One region of the Alloalcanivorax sp. C16-2 genome, then DNA from elsewhere that is predicted to be linked to it. Evidence: predicted binding sites of a transcription regulator. Region 1 holds the regulator's gene; each other region holds the start of a gene.
The links. Region 1 encodes PhoB, which activates phosphate uptake and scavenging genes when phosphate is short. Its sites were predicted from a motif close to TGTCATANNNNTGTCANA; they were not measured.
Positions count from the first base shown of each region.

Region 2: a site for PhoB is predicted at 1,426-1,443, ahead of ACLD02_RS16805 (choice-of-anchor I family protein). Genes of this name have one in related genera too.
Region 3: a site for PhoB is predicted at 1,450-1,467, ahead of ppk1 (polyphosphate kinase 1). Genes of this name have one in related genera too.
Region 4: a site for PhoB is predicted at 1,850-1,867, ahead of ACLD02_RS12060 (CDGSH iron-sulfur domain-containing protein). Genes of this name have one in related genera too.

Region 1 is NZ_JBKFTL010000001.1:371,013-374,220, forward strand. It holds gene phoR (phosphate regulon sensor histidine kinase PhoR) at 1-925, opposite strand, end outside; gene phoB (phosphate regulon transcriptional regulator PhoB) at 962-1,666, opposite strand; gene ubiA (4-hydroxybenzoate octaprenyltransferase) at 1,756-2,643, opposite strand; gene ACLD02_RS01725 (chorismate--pyruvate lyase family protein) at 2,647-3,174, opposite strand.
Region 2 is NZ_JBKFTL010000004.1:325,370-328,577, reverse strand. It holds gene ACLD02_RS16805 (choice-of-anchor I family protein) at 1-1,371, opposite strand, end outside; gene ACLD02_RS16800 (AMP-binding protein) at 1,860-3,208, opposite strand, start outside.
Region 3 is NZ_JBKFTL010000001.1:632,474-635,681, reverse strand. It holds gene ACLD02_RS03025 (TonB-dependent siderophore receptor) at 1-1,303, opposite strand, end outside; gene ppk1 (polyphosphate kinase 1) at 1,515-3,208, shown strand, end outside.
Region 4 is NZ_JBKFTL010000002.1:397,383-400,590, forward strand. It holds gene yeiP (elongation factor P-like protein YeiP) at 1-118, opposite strand, end outside; gene ACLD02_RS12050 (lysophospholipid acyltransferase family protein) at 198-965, opposite strand; gene ACLD02_RS12055 (GNAT family N-acetyltransferase) at 962-1,795, opposite strand; gene ACLD02_RS12060 (CDGSH iron-sulfur domain-containing protein) at 1,963-2,235, shown strand; gene ACLD02_RS12065 (transposase) at 2,465-3,157, opposite strand.

The DNA.
Region 1 (3,208 bases):
CCTCGGGCACCGTCAGGGTAATCTCGTGATCCTTCTCCCGGGCCAGGGCCAGGGCGTTTTCGCGCATGCGGTGCAGCATGCCGTGCACCGCCACGGTCTGGCCGGTGTTGTCCGCCTTGGTGTTTTCCAGCCGTGACAACAGCAGCAGGTCGTTGACCAGCGCCTCCATGCGATGGCTCTGGGTATCCATGTGATACAGCGCCCGGCGCAGGCGGGTCTGCTCCTCGGGCACGGTGTCGAGCAGGGTCTCCAGGTAACCCTTGAGCACGGTGAGCGGCGTTTTCAGCTCGTGGCTGACATTGGCCACGAAGTCCTTGCGCATCTCTTCCAGGTGGTGGAGCCGGGTCATGTCCCGGGCCAGGATCAATTGGTCGCCCTCACCGAACTCGGTGATGCGGAATTGCAGGATGCGGTTGTCGTCCACCGGCGCCGGGATTTCCAGCGGCTCGTTAAAGCGGCCCTTGGCGAGATAATGGGTGAAGCGCGGGTGGCGGATCAGGTTGGTGAGCGGCTGGCCCAGATCCTTGTCCGGGCGCAGGCCAAGGTGTTTCTGGGCGGCGTGGTTCCAGTATTCCAGGTGGCCGTGCTGGTCGATCATCACCACCACGTCTTCCAGGGCGTTCACCGACTCCTGGGCGCGCTGGATGATGCCCTGAAGGTTGTCCTGGGCGCGCCGTTCCTGGCGGAACAGATGCTCCAGGCGGGTGTAGAATTCGCCCCACAGGCCGCCGGCGTCCGGCGGGTCGGTGTGCTCCTCGCGCACCAGCCAGGTGTACAGGGCGAACAGTTGCCGGGTGCTCCAGATGATGTACAGCCCCAGGCCCGCCACCAGCGGCCAGATGGTTCGCCATAGCAGACACAGCAGCAGGGAGGCCGCCACCAGGATCAGGATGCGGTTGACTTCCTTGGCCAGACTGGCCCTCATTCCCGAGGGGTGCTTCATGCAATGAACCTTAAACCATCAGGATGCCTGGCTGGTCTTCACCGAGAACCGGTACCCCGTGCCGCGCACCGTTTGAATGAAACCGTCGAAGCCGTGCGGTGCCAGGGCCTTGCGCAGGCGGCGGATGTGCACGTCGATGGTGCGGTCCTCCACATACACGTTGGCGCCCCACACCTGATCCAGCAACTGGGTGCGTGAGTAGGCGCGCTCCTGGTGGCTCATGAAGAACTCCAGCAGCCGGTATTCGGTGGGGCCCATGTCCACCGGATTGCCGTGGGCGCTGATGCGGTGACTGACCGGGTCCAGGCACAGGCCCTCCACGTCGATGGCCTTTTCCGCAGCGGCCACCGAGGAGCGCCGCAGCACCGCCTTGATGCGGGCGATCAACTCGCGGGTGGAGAACGGCTTGGTGATGTAGTCGTCGGCGCCCACATCCAGGCCCTGGATCTTGTTGTCTTCCTCGCTCTTGGCCGTGAGCATGATGATCGGCACCTCGGTGGTGGCGTCCTCGCGCTTGAGGCGGCGTGCCAGCTCGATGCCGCTTACCGACGGCAACATCCAGTCCAGCAGCACCAGATCCGGGCGCTCGTCGACGATGCGCTCATGAGCGACCTGGGCGTTCTCCGCCTCCAGTACATCGAAGTCGGCCAGTTCCAGGGCCACGGCCACCATTTCGCGGATGGCCGGTTCATCGTCAACGATCAGAATGCGGTTTCGGGACATGGCTGCAATCTCTAATTTTTCGCCGTTTTTGAATTGTCCCCTATTACATTGCCTTTTTATGACATCCCGATGACAAATTTGCACCCTTTTCAGCTTCCACCGGCAACCAGGTATTGCAGGTACAGCCCAATGAACACGCAGCCTCCGGCCCAGTGGTTGCTCAAAAAGGCGTGGAAGCAGGGCCAGCGCTCGCGGTAACGAATACGCCATTGTTGATGCACGAAACTGGCCGCCATGGCCGCCAGTCCCAGATACCAGGGCCAGGCGAAACCGAGCCGCTGGCCCACCAGCCAAAGCGCCACCAGGGTGAGCCCCTGCAGCACGCCGATGATCAGCTTGTCCAGGTCGCCGAACAGAATCGCGGTGCTCTTGATGCCGATCTTCAGGTCGTCCTCCCGGTCGCACATGGCGTACTCGGTGTCATAGGCCACGGTCCACAGCAGATTGGTGGTGAACAGCAGCCAGGCGATCTCCGGCACGGCGCCGGTTTCCGCGGCGAACGCCATCGGCACCGCCCAACTGAAGGCGGCGCCCAGAAACAGCTGGGGCAGATAGGTGAAGCGTTTGGTGAACGGGTAGAGCAGAGCCAGCCCCAGGCCGCCGAAGGACAGCAGAATGGTGAAGCGGTTGAGGAACAGCACCAGCACGAAGGCCAGTAACCCGAGCCCGGCGAACAGCGCCAGAGCCTGCTTCGAGGACAGCGCGCCGGTGGCCAGGGGGCGCCCCTCGGTGCGCTCCACATGGCCGTCGAAGTCCCGGTCCGCGTAGTCGTTGATCACGCAGCCGGCGGCGCGCATCACGTACACACCGAGCACGAAGATGATGATGTGCTTGAGGCTGGGGGTGCCGTCGCCGGCGATCCACAGCGCCCACAGAGTAGGCCACATCAGCAGCATGCTGCCGATGGGTTTCTCCAGGCGCATCAGCTGGATCCAGGGCCACAGGGCCGGGTAGCGGTGTTCCACGAAAGCGAGCATAGGTCAGCGGTCCGGTTCGAGCAGCAAATCCCAGAGCGCGGGCAGGAAATGCTCGGCCACCAGCAGCGGCCGACCGCGCTTCACGAACCGGGATTGTCGCCCCCAGCACGGCCCCTGGCCAGAGGGGCTGTCACCGAAGCGTACCCATACCTGGTCGCGGTGGGCCGCCGGTCGCCGGTACAGCTCGCTGCCCAGGGAGCGGCTGCCCATGTGCGCCAGGCTGCGGTTGGCGCCGGCCAGGGTGGTCAGCGGCAGCACGCTGCGGGCCTCCACCACGGGGCGCTCGTGCACCAATAAGGTGACCTCGCGGATCAGGGCATGGCGCCGGCCCACCTGGCCGAGCTGGCGCTGCTCCTCGAGGTCCGGCGCGCCGATCAGGCGCCGCGACGGCGCCACCCGGAACGGGCCCAAGCCTCGCAGCCGTCGGGTCAGAGAGCCGGGGTCGGCCAGCCAGTCGCGGATCAGCGGGGGCAGCACAAGGCGTTCCTGGGCGCGCCAGCGGGCATCGGCGTGCAAGGCGGTATCGGGCATGATTCGGGCTCGGTCGCGACGGGCGCGGGGACTA
Region 2 (3,208 bases), on a different contig from region 1:
TTGATCGTACATGAGCCGGTCGCCGTTGGCGTCATCCTGGACGCCGGCGGCGGTGAACAACATCGGGTCGCCGTTTTCGTGCTTGCGGTAGCCCTCGGTCCAGGTGATGTTCAGGCGGCCCAGCACCTCGTCATCGCGGCACTCGCCCGGGTCGCCGGCGCTGGCGCCACAGTAGGCGAAGGTGTCCGGGTTGAGCAGGCCACCGGCGCCCAGGGCACGCAGTTGCGGTGGCAGGTCGTCGCCACAGCGGCGGTCGAAGCCGCTGGCGTGGACCAGGTGCTTGACGCGGAATTCCTCCACGAAGCCCTGGCTGGCGTCGCCGGCGCAGCCGTCTCCCTCGGTGCCCCAGTAGGCGTCGTTGTCCTCGCCCCAGGCACGGGCGTCGCCTTCGTTGGCGGTGACCAGGTAAGTCCGGCCGCCGGCCTGGTAGGCATAAATGGCGTCCGGCTGATACAGGCCGACCACGCCGGGGTAGGCGCGGATATTGATGGCGTCATCCTCATCGCTGGCGTCGATGCCGTTGCCTTCCTGGCCCAGATCCTTCTCGCCCAGGGGCAGGATGTCGGTGACCGTGGCGCTGGCGATGTCCAGTTTGGCCAGGGCATTGTTTTCCTGCAGGGTCACCCAGGCGGTGGCGCTGTCGGCGGACACCGCGATGTATTCCGGTTCCAGGTCCTCGGCGACGCTGGCGCCGGGGCCGTAGATGCGCACGCCGGCGGCTTTCAGGTCCGCTTCCTGGCCGTCGAAGGCGGTGAAGGTGGCGCGGTTTTCCACCGGCTTCTCCGGGGTGCTGATGTCGATGACGCTGATCGAGCCTTCCGGGTCGACACTGTAATCGTCGTTAGGCTCGCCTTCGTTGGCGGTGAGCACATAGTGGCCGTCCGGGGTGAACGCCACCATGTCCGGCAAAGCCCCCACCGGCACGAAGCTGATACGCTCCAGGGTGTTGGCGTCGTACAGGGCCAGGAAACCGGTGTCGGTTTTGGTGCCGGCCTGCACGGCGATCGCCACCAGGTCACCCTGCACCGCCACGCTGTTCACTTCCGAGCCGGCGGAGATGTCGCCGGTGAGCAGGGTGTCTTCCAGGGTCGGGTTGGCGGGGTCCGCCAAGCTCATGATGTCCAGGGCACCCTTGTTGGCGTTGACCACGAACAGACGCTGGGAAGCGGCGTGGTAGGCGGGGATCTCCGCCGCTGATTGGTCGAACTGGCCACTGCCGTGACGGCCCAGGAAGCTGAGCTTCAAGCTGGAGGGCGTGGGCTCCGCCGCCGGCGGGTTGGCGCCGTCGTCGTGATCGCTGTCGCCGCCGCAACCGGCCAGAAGGGTAGTGGCCAGCACGGTGCCGGCGCCAAGGGCAAGCCAGGGTTTCATGAAAACACCTCGTCATTATTCGTTCACGGATACCCGGGTAGTGGGCCGCAAACCCATGACAAGGGGATGACGATTTTTTGAAGAACGGCGGATCGCCAACGGCGGGGCTGAAAAGTTCCGGGACATTATGTCCAATGTGAATGGCGGTTTGCCTGACCTAGACTTGGGCTGATATTTCACGCCTGGAAAGGGTCGGAATGGAATGGATCCCGGTAGTTTTCATTACCTTCAAGGTCGTCGTGCTCGGCACGGGCATGTTCTTCGCCATCAAGTGGCATTACGACAAAGGCAAGAAAAAGAAAGACGAATAGGCGCCGGACGCCAGACGCCAGACGCCAGACGCCAAGTCAAAACCCGGTACGGCAGTGTTTGCGGGTTCGCAGAAACGCTTTTGCGAACTTGACAAGCCTGGCGGAGCCCCCGATTTTTTCGCGTCCAGCGTCCAGCGTCCAGCGTCCAGCGTCCAGCGTCCAGCGTCCAGCGCCCCCTCAATCGTCCTTCAGCAACCGGCGCAACACCTTGCCCGCCGGCGTGGCCGGCAGCTTGTCGATAAAGGCAATCTGGCGCGGGTACTTATACGCGGCCATATGTTCCCTGGCCCAGTCGATCAGCTCGCTCTCGCTGACCTTGCCCTGGTGCCCGGGCTTGAGTACCACGAACAGTTTCACCGTTTCGCCACGCTGATCGTCGGGTATGCCGATGGCGGCGGACTGAGCAATGGCCGGATGATCCAGCATCAAGGCTTCCACGTCCTCCGGGAACACACTGTAGCCGGAGCACTTGATCATTTCCTTGATGCGGCCGGTGAAGAACAGGTAGCCCTCCTCATCGAAGTAGCCCACGTCGCCGGTGTACACCGCGCCGTCGCGCAGGGTTTCCGCGGTAGCCTCGTCACGCTTCCAGTAGCCCTTGAACACCGCCTTGTTGCGCACCACGATCTCGCCGCTCTGGTTCGGCGCGCACTCCGCGCCGGTGGCGGTATCGACAATGCGGATCTCGTTCTCCGCCATCGGCACGCCGCAGCTGCCCCACTTGATGCGGTCCTTGGGCATGAAGGTGTCCGAGGTGTGGGTCTCGCTCAACCCGTAGGCGGCCTCGTGGGTCTGGCAGCCGGTGAGCGCCTTCCATTCAGCGGCCAGCGGCTCGGTCAGGGGAATACCAAAGCTGGTGCAGGGGTTATTGGTCAGCGACGTCAGGTCGCGCTTTTCCACGCCGGGGAAATCCAGAATCGCGCGCAGCATCGGCGCGATGCTGTACCAGTTGTTTACCCGATAGTGCTCGATGGCATCGATGGTGGTGGCCGGATCGAAGCGCGCCAGGATCACCAGGGTCTGACGGGTGTACACCGGCTGGTAGACGCCGAAGTTCATGCCGGCGATATGGCACAGCGGCGCGATGCCCAGGCTCATGGTGTCCTCGGCCATGCGGTTGGCACGGAAGGAGGCCGCCATCTTGAACAGGCTGGACCCGTAACTGAGCATGGCGCCCTTGGGACGGCCGGTGGTGCCGGAGGTGAAGGTCATCAGCCCCACGCCTTCCCACAGGTCCACCGGTTCGAAGTGTCGCAGCGGCGCGGTGTGGGTCAGAATCGTGCTCAGGTCGTCGGTTCCCGCCGGGCAGTTTTCCGGTTCGCCGAGCAATTCCTTGGGCACGGCGAGGCTGGGCGTGGCCGGCAGATAATCACCATAGGCGGTGCTCACCACCGTGGCCAGGGTCGGTACCTGGTCGCGCACCTCGGCGACGATCGGATACAGATCCCGCGCCACCACCAACGCCTTGGTCTCCGCGTTGCTCAACTGATAGGCCACCTCGGCGGCCTTGTACTGCGGATTCACCG
Region 3 (3,208 bases), 260 kb from region 1:
ACACGCCGGTCTGCTTGATCTTGTTGTCATTGGCATCCTGGGGGTCGAGCACACCGTAAGCCACGTCGCCGTATTGAGGGTTATAAACGTTGATCGGCGTACCTGCTCCGGAAAAGACATTTTCTTCCTCCCACAGAGCGTCCTGGCGGTCCACGCCCAGAGCCAATTTATGGCGGGTAGGCCCCAGGGCGACATCACCCTTCAAGCGAACGTCGAAGTTAAGAATTTCCGTCTTCTTGTCCGCCATGTAGATCGTGCGTGGCATATTGCCGTCAGCATCGGGGCTCGCGCCCACGGTGGTCCAGTGCTCCCGGGTTTCCGAGCTGCTCTCCGTATAGCGAGCCGTGGCCGCCACGCCCCATTGATCGGTGAACCGATGATCAACGAACAACGTGACCTCATCCTTGCGCCGGTCATAGCGGTCCCAGTCCGGCTCACCGACGAAGGTGTCGGAACCGATTTCGCCCTTGGGGCCCGGCTCGATAGTGCCCTGGGCCGGCAGGAACTGGGCCGAAACCTGGCCAGTATCTTCCTGGCTGTTGAAAAGCACGCTGACCGTAGTGTCGTCCGTGGGCAACCAGGTGATCGACGGCGCGAACAAATAGCCGTCGTCATCCACATGATCCACCTGGGTCCCGCTATTCCGCTTCAGGGCCACCAGTCGGTACAGTAGCTTGCCGTCCTCGGACAGGGGGCCGGTCACGTCCGCCGCCAGTTGCTGACGGTCATAGTTGCCGACCTGGGCATGCAACTCGCCTTGCTGCTTCGCCTTTGGGAGCTTGGAGACCCCGTTAAGGATGCCGCCCAGTTCCGCCTGGCCGTAAAGCACCGACGAAGGTCCCTTCAGAACTTCGATGCGCTCCAGCCCGAAGGTGTTGGGACGCACCGTGTTGTAGGAACCGTAATTGGCGCGCAGGCCATCGATGTACAGGGAAGGATTGAGACCACGGATCTTGGCGGAATCGCCCCGCGTGTCGAAGCCGAAGTTACCGGAATACACACCGGAAGTGTACAGAAGCGCATCCTGAATATTCTTGGCGCCGGTATCCTCCATGGTCGAGCGGTCGATGACCTCGATACCGAAGGGTTGCTCTTCCACCGGCACGTCCAGCTTGCCGGCCTGGGGGCGCTGGTCCGCCGTGATGTAGTCGTCGTCGGGGGCCTCATCGGCCACTTCCACCGGCGCCAGGTTGCCGCTTTCCTGGGCCAGCAAACCCGCCGACCAGAAGGCCGCCGACAGGGCGAGGACAGCCCCGGTGGCGCGGCGCACGCCGCGCCGGGTGGAGGGTAAGGAATCCAGCATGATCAGGTCGCTCCCAAAACAATCCGCGTTAGGCAACAGATAATAATAATGGTTCGCATTATACTTACCAGTTACCAATTGTTAAGCCCCGCTCACCTCTCCCCGCTCAGCGATCGAAGGGAGTAAGCTGGGACGGGCGGGCACCCTGTCACACCCCTGTCACACCAATGTCATGGAATGGGAGGCCCCGCGCCCGCTTCAGGAAGAGACCATGAACGACATCGCCATCGACCCCAACGCCATCGACCTGAACAATCCGGATTACTACATCAATCGGGAATTGAGCCTGCTTCAGTTCAATCTGCGGGTGCTGGAGCAGGCGATGGACGAGAACCACCCGCTGATGGAGCGGCTCAACTTCCTGCTGATTTTCTCTTCCAACATGGATGAATTCTTCGAGATCCGCGTGGCGGGCCTGAAGAACCGGCTGGAGACGGGTACCGGACAGCCCGGCCCGGACGGCATGCTGGCCCAGGAGATCCTCGACGAAATCGCCCGCGTCACCCATGAGGCGGTGCAGCGCCAGTACCACATTCTTCAGGACATTCTGCTGCCGGCGCTGGCCGAGGAAGGCGTGCACTTCCTGCGCCGCGAACATTGGACACCCCAGCAGGCGGAGTGGGTGAAGAAGTACTTCCGCGAGCAGGTGTACCCGGTGCTGACACCGATCGCGCTGGACCCGGCTCACCCCTTCCCGAGGCTGGTGAACAAGAGCCTCAACTTCATCGTGCCCCTGGACGGCAAGGACGCCTTCGGCCGCTCCACGGGCCTGGCCATCGTGCCGGCGCCACGTTCACTGCCTCGGCTGATCCGTCTGCCGGAGCACATCTGCGAAAACGGCAACGACAACTTCATCTTTCTGTCGTCGATGATCCACGCCCATGTCAGCGATCTGTTCCCCGGCATGTCGTCCACCGGCTGCTACCAGTTCCGGGTGACCCGCAACGCGGACCTGGAGGTGGACGAGGACGTCGAGGATCTGGCCAGCGCGCTCAAGGGGGAACTGCTGTCGCGCCGCTATGGCGATGAGGTGCGGCTTGAAGTAGCGGACAACTGCCCGCGTCATCTGATCGACTACCTGCTGGAGCAATTCGAGCTGACCGAGCAGGACGCCTATGAAGTGAACGGCCCGGTGAACCTGGCGCGCATGTTCACCAGCGTGAACCGGCCACGCCTGCATTACCCGCCCTTCACACCTCGCATACCGGCGGCGGTGCGCAAGACCGAGAGCATCTTCGACGCCATTGATCAGGGCGACATTTTGATGCACCACCCGTTCGAGAGTTTTTCACCGGTGGTCAACCTGCTGGCCGAGGCGGCCCGGGACCCCAGGGTATTGGCGATCAAGCAGACCCTGTACCGCACCGGCACCAATTCCGAGATTCTCGACCACCTGGAAACCGCCGCCCGCAACGGCAAGGAAGTGACCGCCGTGGTGGAGCTGCGCGCGCGCTTCGACGAGGAATCCAACATCGAGGGCGCGCGGCGCCTGCAGGAAGCCGGCGCCATGGTGGTGTACGGGGTGGTGGGCTACAAAACTCACGCCAAGATGCTGCTGGTGGTGCGCCGCGACGGCGATGGCATCAAGCGCTATGCCCATGTGGGCACCGGCAACTACCACACCAAGACCACCAAGATTTACACGGACTATGGTTTGATGACCGCCGAAAAGGGACTCTGCCAGGACGTCCACAAGATCTTTCAGGAGCTCACCGGCATGGGCAAGGCGGCGCGGCTCAAGCAGCTCAAGCACTCGCCGTTCACCCTGCATCCAAGCCTGATCCAGTGGATCAATTTCGAGACCGAGCAGGCCCGGGCCGGCAAGCCGGCGCGCATCATCGCCAAGTTCAATTCCCTTACCGAGGAGCACATCATGCAGGCCCTGTACCGGGCCAGCCAGGCGGG
Region 4 (3,208 bases), on a different contig from region 1:
GGTAGAGGGTGGCGGCGCCCCGGGCGGAGGGGGATTGGACATCGATCTGGCGGATCACGAACAGGCCGCCGTTGTGCTCGATCACATCGGCTTTCTTCAAGTCACTGGCTCGGGTCACGGGCCTTCCTCATGGTGGACGAAACGGGGCTCATGGTAGCAAAAAAACGGTTCGTCGCGATTCGGGCGTGGCGCGGGTTTCAACCGAGGCCGGCGATGATCTGTTCGCGGGCCAGGCGGGCCCGTTCGCGGGGTTCGGCGGCGGGCACCGGCGGGCCGAAGGTGAGGTCCACGACGATGCGTTCGCGGCCCAGCAGGCGCCACAGATGGTGGTGCAGTTCATCATCGTCGATGAAGGCCAGGGCCGGGTCCGCCCGCCCGACGGCGTCCCGGTAACGCAGCGCCACCGTCTGCACCGGCATGCCCTCGGCGGCGGCGAAAAGCTGGGGGAAGAAACGACGCACGCTTGCGCCGTCCGTGGTGGTGCCTTCCGGGAACACCAGGATGGCGCGCCCAAGGCCAAGGTGCTCGCGGATCTCCCCGGCCTTGAGCCGGGATTCACCGGCGCCGCGACGAATGAACAGGGTGCCCACGGAACGCGCCAGCCAGCCGATCACCGGCCACCGGGCCACCTCCGCCTTGGACAGAAAGTGGCAGGGCCGGGCCGCCGCGATCACCGGGATATCCAGCCAGGAGACGTGGTTGGCCACCAGGAACAGCGGGCCACCACGCAGCGCCCCATGGACGCGCAGTTCGACGCCCATGATCGCCAGCAAGCGCAGGCACCAGCGCTGCTTGGCAAGCAGGATCTCCGGTCGATGAGGGTCGCGGGCGGCGCGCCGCCAGGCCGCCTCCACCACCCCGGCGATCAGATGGCCGACAATGCGTACGGCCCGCCACAGACGGCGGGCCAGTATCAGCGGGCGGCCTTGCGCCGCGCCCTCCAGGGACCAGTCCCGTTCGTTCATACCATCGCGACCGCGCGCTCCGCCACCCCGGCCTGGCCGGTCTGCAGAAAGTGCTGCACATAGCGGGCCGGCAGGCGGTCCACCTCCATCAGGATGAAGTAATCCAGGCAATTGAATGCCGGGTCCCAGCATGGCTCGCCACACACCCGGGCGCCCATGCGCAAATATGCCTTCAGTAGCGGCGGCATCCTAACCTTGGCGGCCACCGCGTCGCCGGGCATCGGCGCCAGCCGGCAGCGGGGTGTGACCCGCAACCCGGCGGGCGCCAGATGGTCCTCGCGAATACGCTGGTCAATGGCCGCCACGTTGTAGTCCTCGCCGAGGGCAATGCTGGCGCAGCCGATCAGATAGCGCACCTCGTTCTCGAGCATGTAGCGGGCCAACCGGGCCCACAGTACCGTGATCACGGCCCCGCCGCGATGGTCCGGGTGAATGCAGGTGCGACCGATTTCCGCCACGCCGCCAGAGAGCGTGTCCACCAACGGCATGTGGAACTCACTGGCGGAATAGAAACCGCCGGTGCGCGCCACCCGGTCACCGGGTAGCACGCGGGTGTAACCGACCAGCTCGCCGGTGCGGTTGTCACGCACCACCAGGTGCAGGCAATGGCGGTCGAAACGGTCCCGGTCCAGGCCGAAGGGGGCGCTGAAACTGGCGCCGTACTCCTGGGAAAAAATCCGGTAACGCAACCGTTGTACCTTGAGGATCTCCCGCCGCGACCGGGTAAAGTAGGCACTGAAGCGACTGCCCTCCTCCGCGTCCCTGGGCCGGTTTCTGGGTCGGAACGGCGGACGCAGGGCTTTGATCCTTCCAGCGGCTTGCGCAAGCATAACGGGCTCCCAACATTATTTTCCGGCCAGTCTGGGAGCCGCCGGTTGCCGCGCGGTGACAAAAACATGACCATCCCGCGACAGCCTGGGAGCCTTTGGAAGCACCTCGCGCCTCCGGGCTTACGGGCGGGCCCACGATCAGGACGCCCTTTTGGGAAGGAATAAAAATGAGAGATGAAGCCGCGGCGGAGCCGCGCTACCCGCAACCGGTCAGAATGCAGCCCGGCGAAACCCGCTACTGGTGCGCCTGCGGGCACAGCGACGCGGCGCCCTTCTGCACCGATGAGCGCTGCCCGGCAAGCGACCGGGTGCCTTACAGTGCCACCAAGGAAGAGATCGTGCTGTTTTGCGGGTGTGGCGCCACCAGCCGCCCGCCCCATTGCGACGGCGCCCATGTCGGCCTGAAAAAAAGAACGCCCTGGTGGCGGCGCTGGCGTTAAACCGACTCTGAGTAACGCTTTAAAACCGATTAAAATCCATATCCGGAACGGGCCGGACAACCGGCTTTCCCTTTATGTTCAAACCTGAATGGGAAACTGAAAAGAAAAACAAGCGAACGCTTGTTTACCTCCCTTTCAGCCCCGGATTTCCCCGGGGCCCTCATGAGAGAAATCAAGAATCATCTTCTGAATCAATGGGTTGTATTTCACCCGGTAGGGTGTGTCGATGTTAGTCGCGGCGGCGGCGTGGCCGCCCGCGGCCCCGGTTACTGACACGATGGCCGGTCAGGGCTTCCACCTCATCGGTGAAGCCGGGGTCGCCGGTAAGCTGATTGCGCTCCACGGCATCGTGAATCAAAGCCGTTTCCGAAGCCTTGGGGGTCTGTTGCGCGTAACGTTCATAGATAATACGGCGATGCAGCTCATCGTCCGCCAGAGCCAGGTAATCCGGGTCCAGATCCAGAATCGGCTTGCCACCCCGCTGCATGCGCTCCGAGTAGCTGCTCCAGGGATACCACTCCACGCTCCGGGCCCTGCCTAGACGCACCGGCAGTTGCTCCAGATACCGATCACAGGCCAACAGCCAGCTCGGTTGAACCGGGCTGGAACGATAACGGCTTTCCCACAGGGTGCCGCGCCGCTCCTCACGCCGGTTGCGATGCCGGGTCATGCGGGCCGCCAGTGATTTCATGAAACTCCCAAGAGCCCCTTCGTCGGGCCCGGGATTAATCAGCAAGTGAACTTCTTCGGGCAACAAACACCATGCGTAAACATCAACCCCGAAACTATGTTTTAGTTCTTTTACGTCCGCCAGATATTTAAGGTAGTCCTCTTCTTCCTTGAATACAGCCTGGCGATTATGGCCCCGGTGAAGTATATGGTGGGGGTAACCCGGAAGAACAACGCGCCTCTTCCTCGGCATGCTATCCCTCTAATAACGCTTTATTATTGGACGATAGTCTAGCCGCAAAAC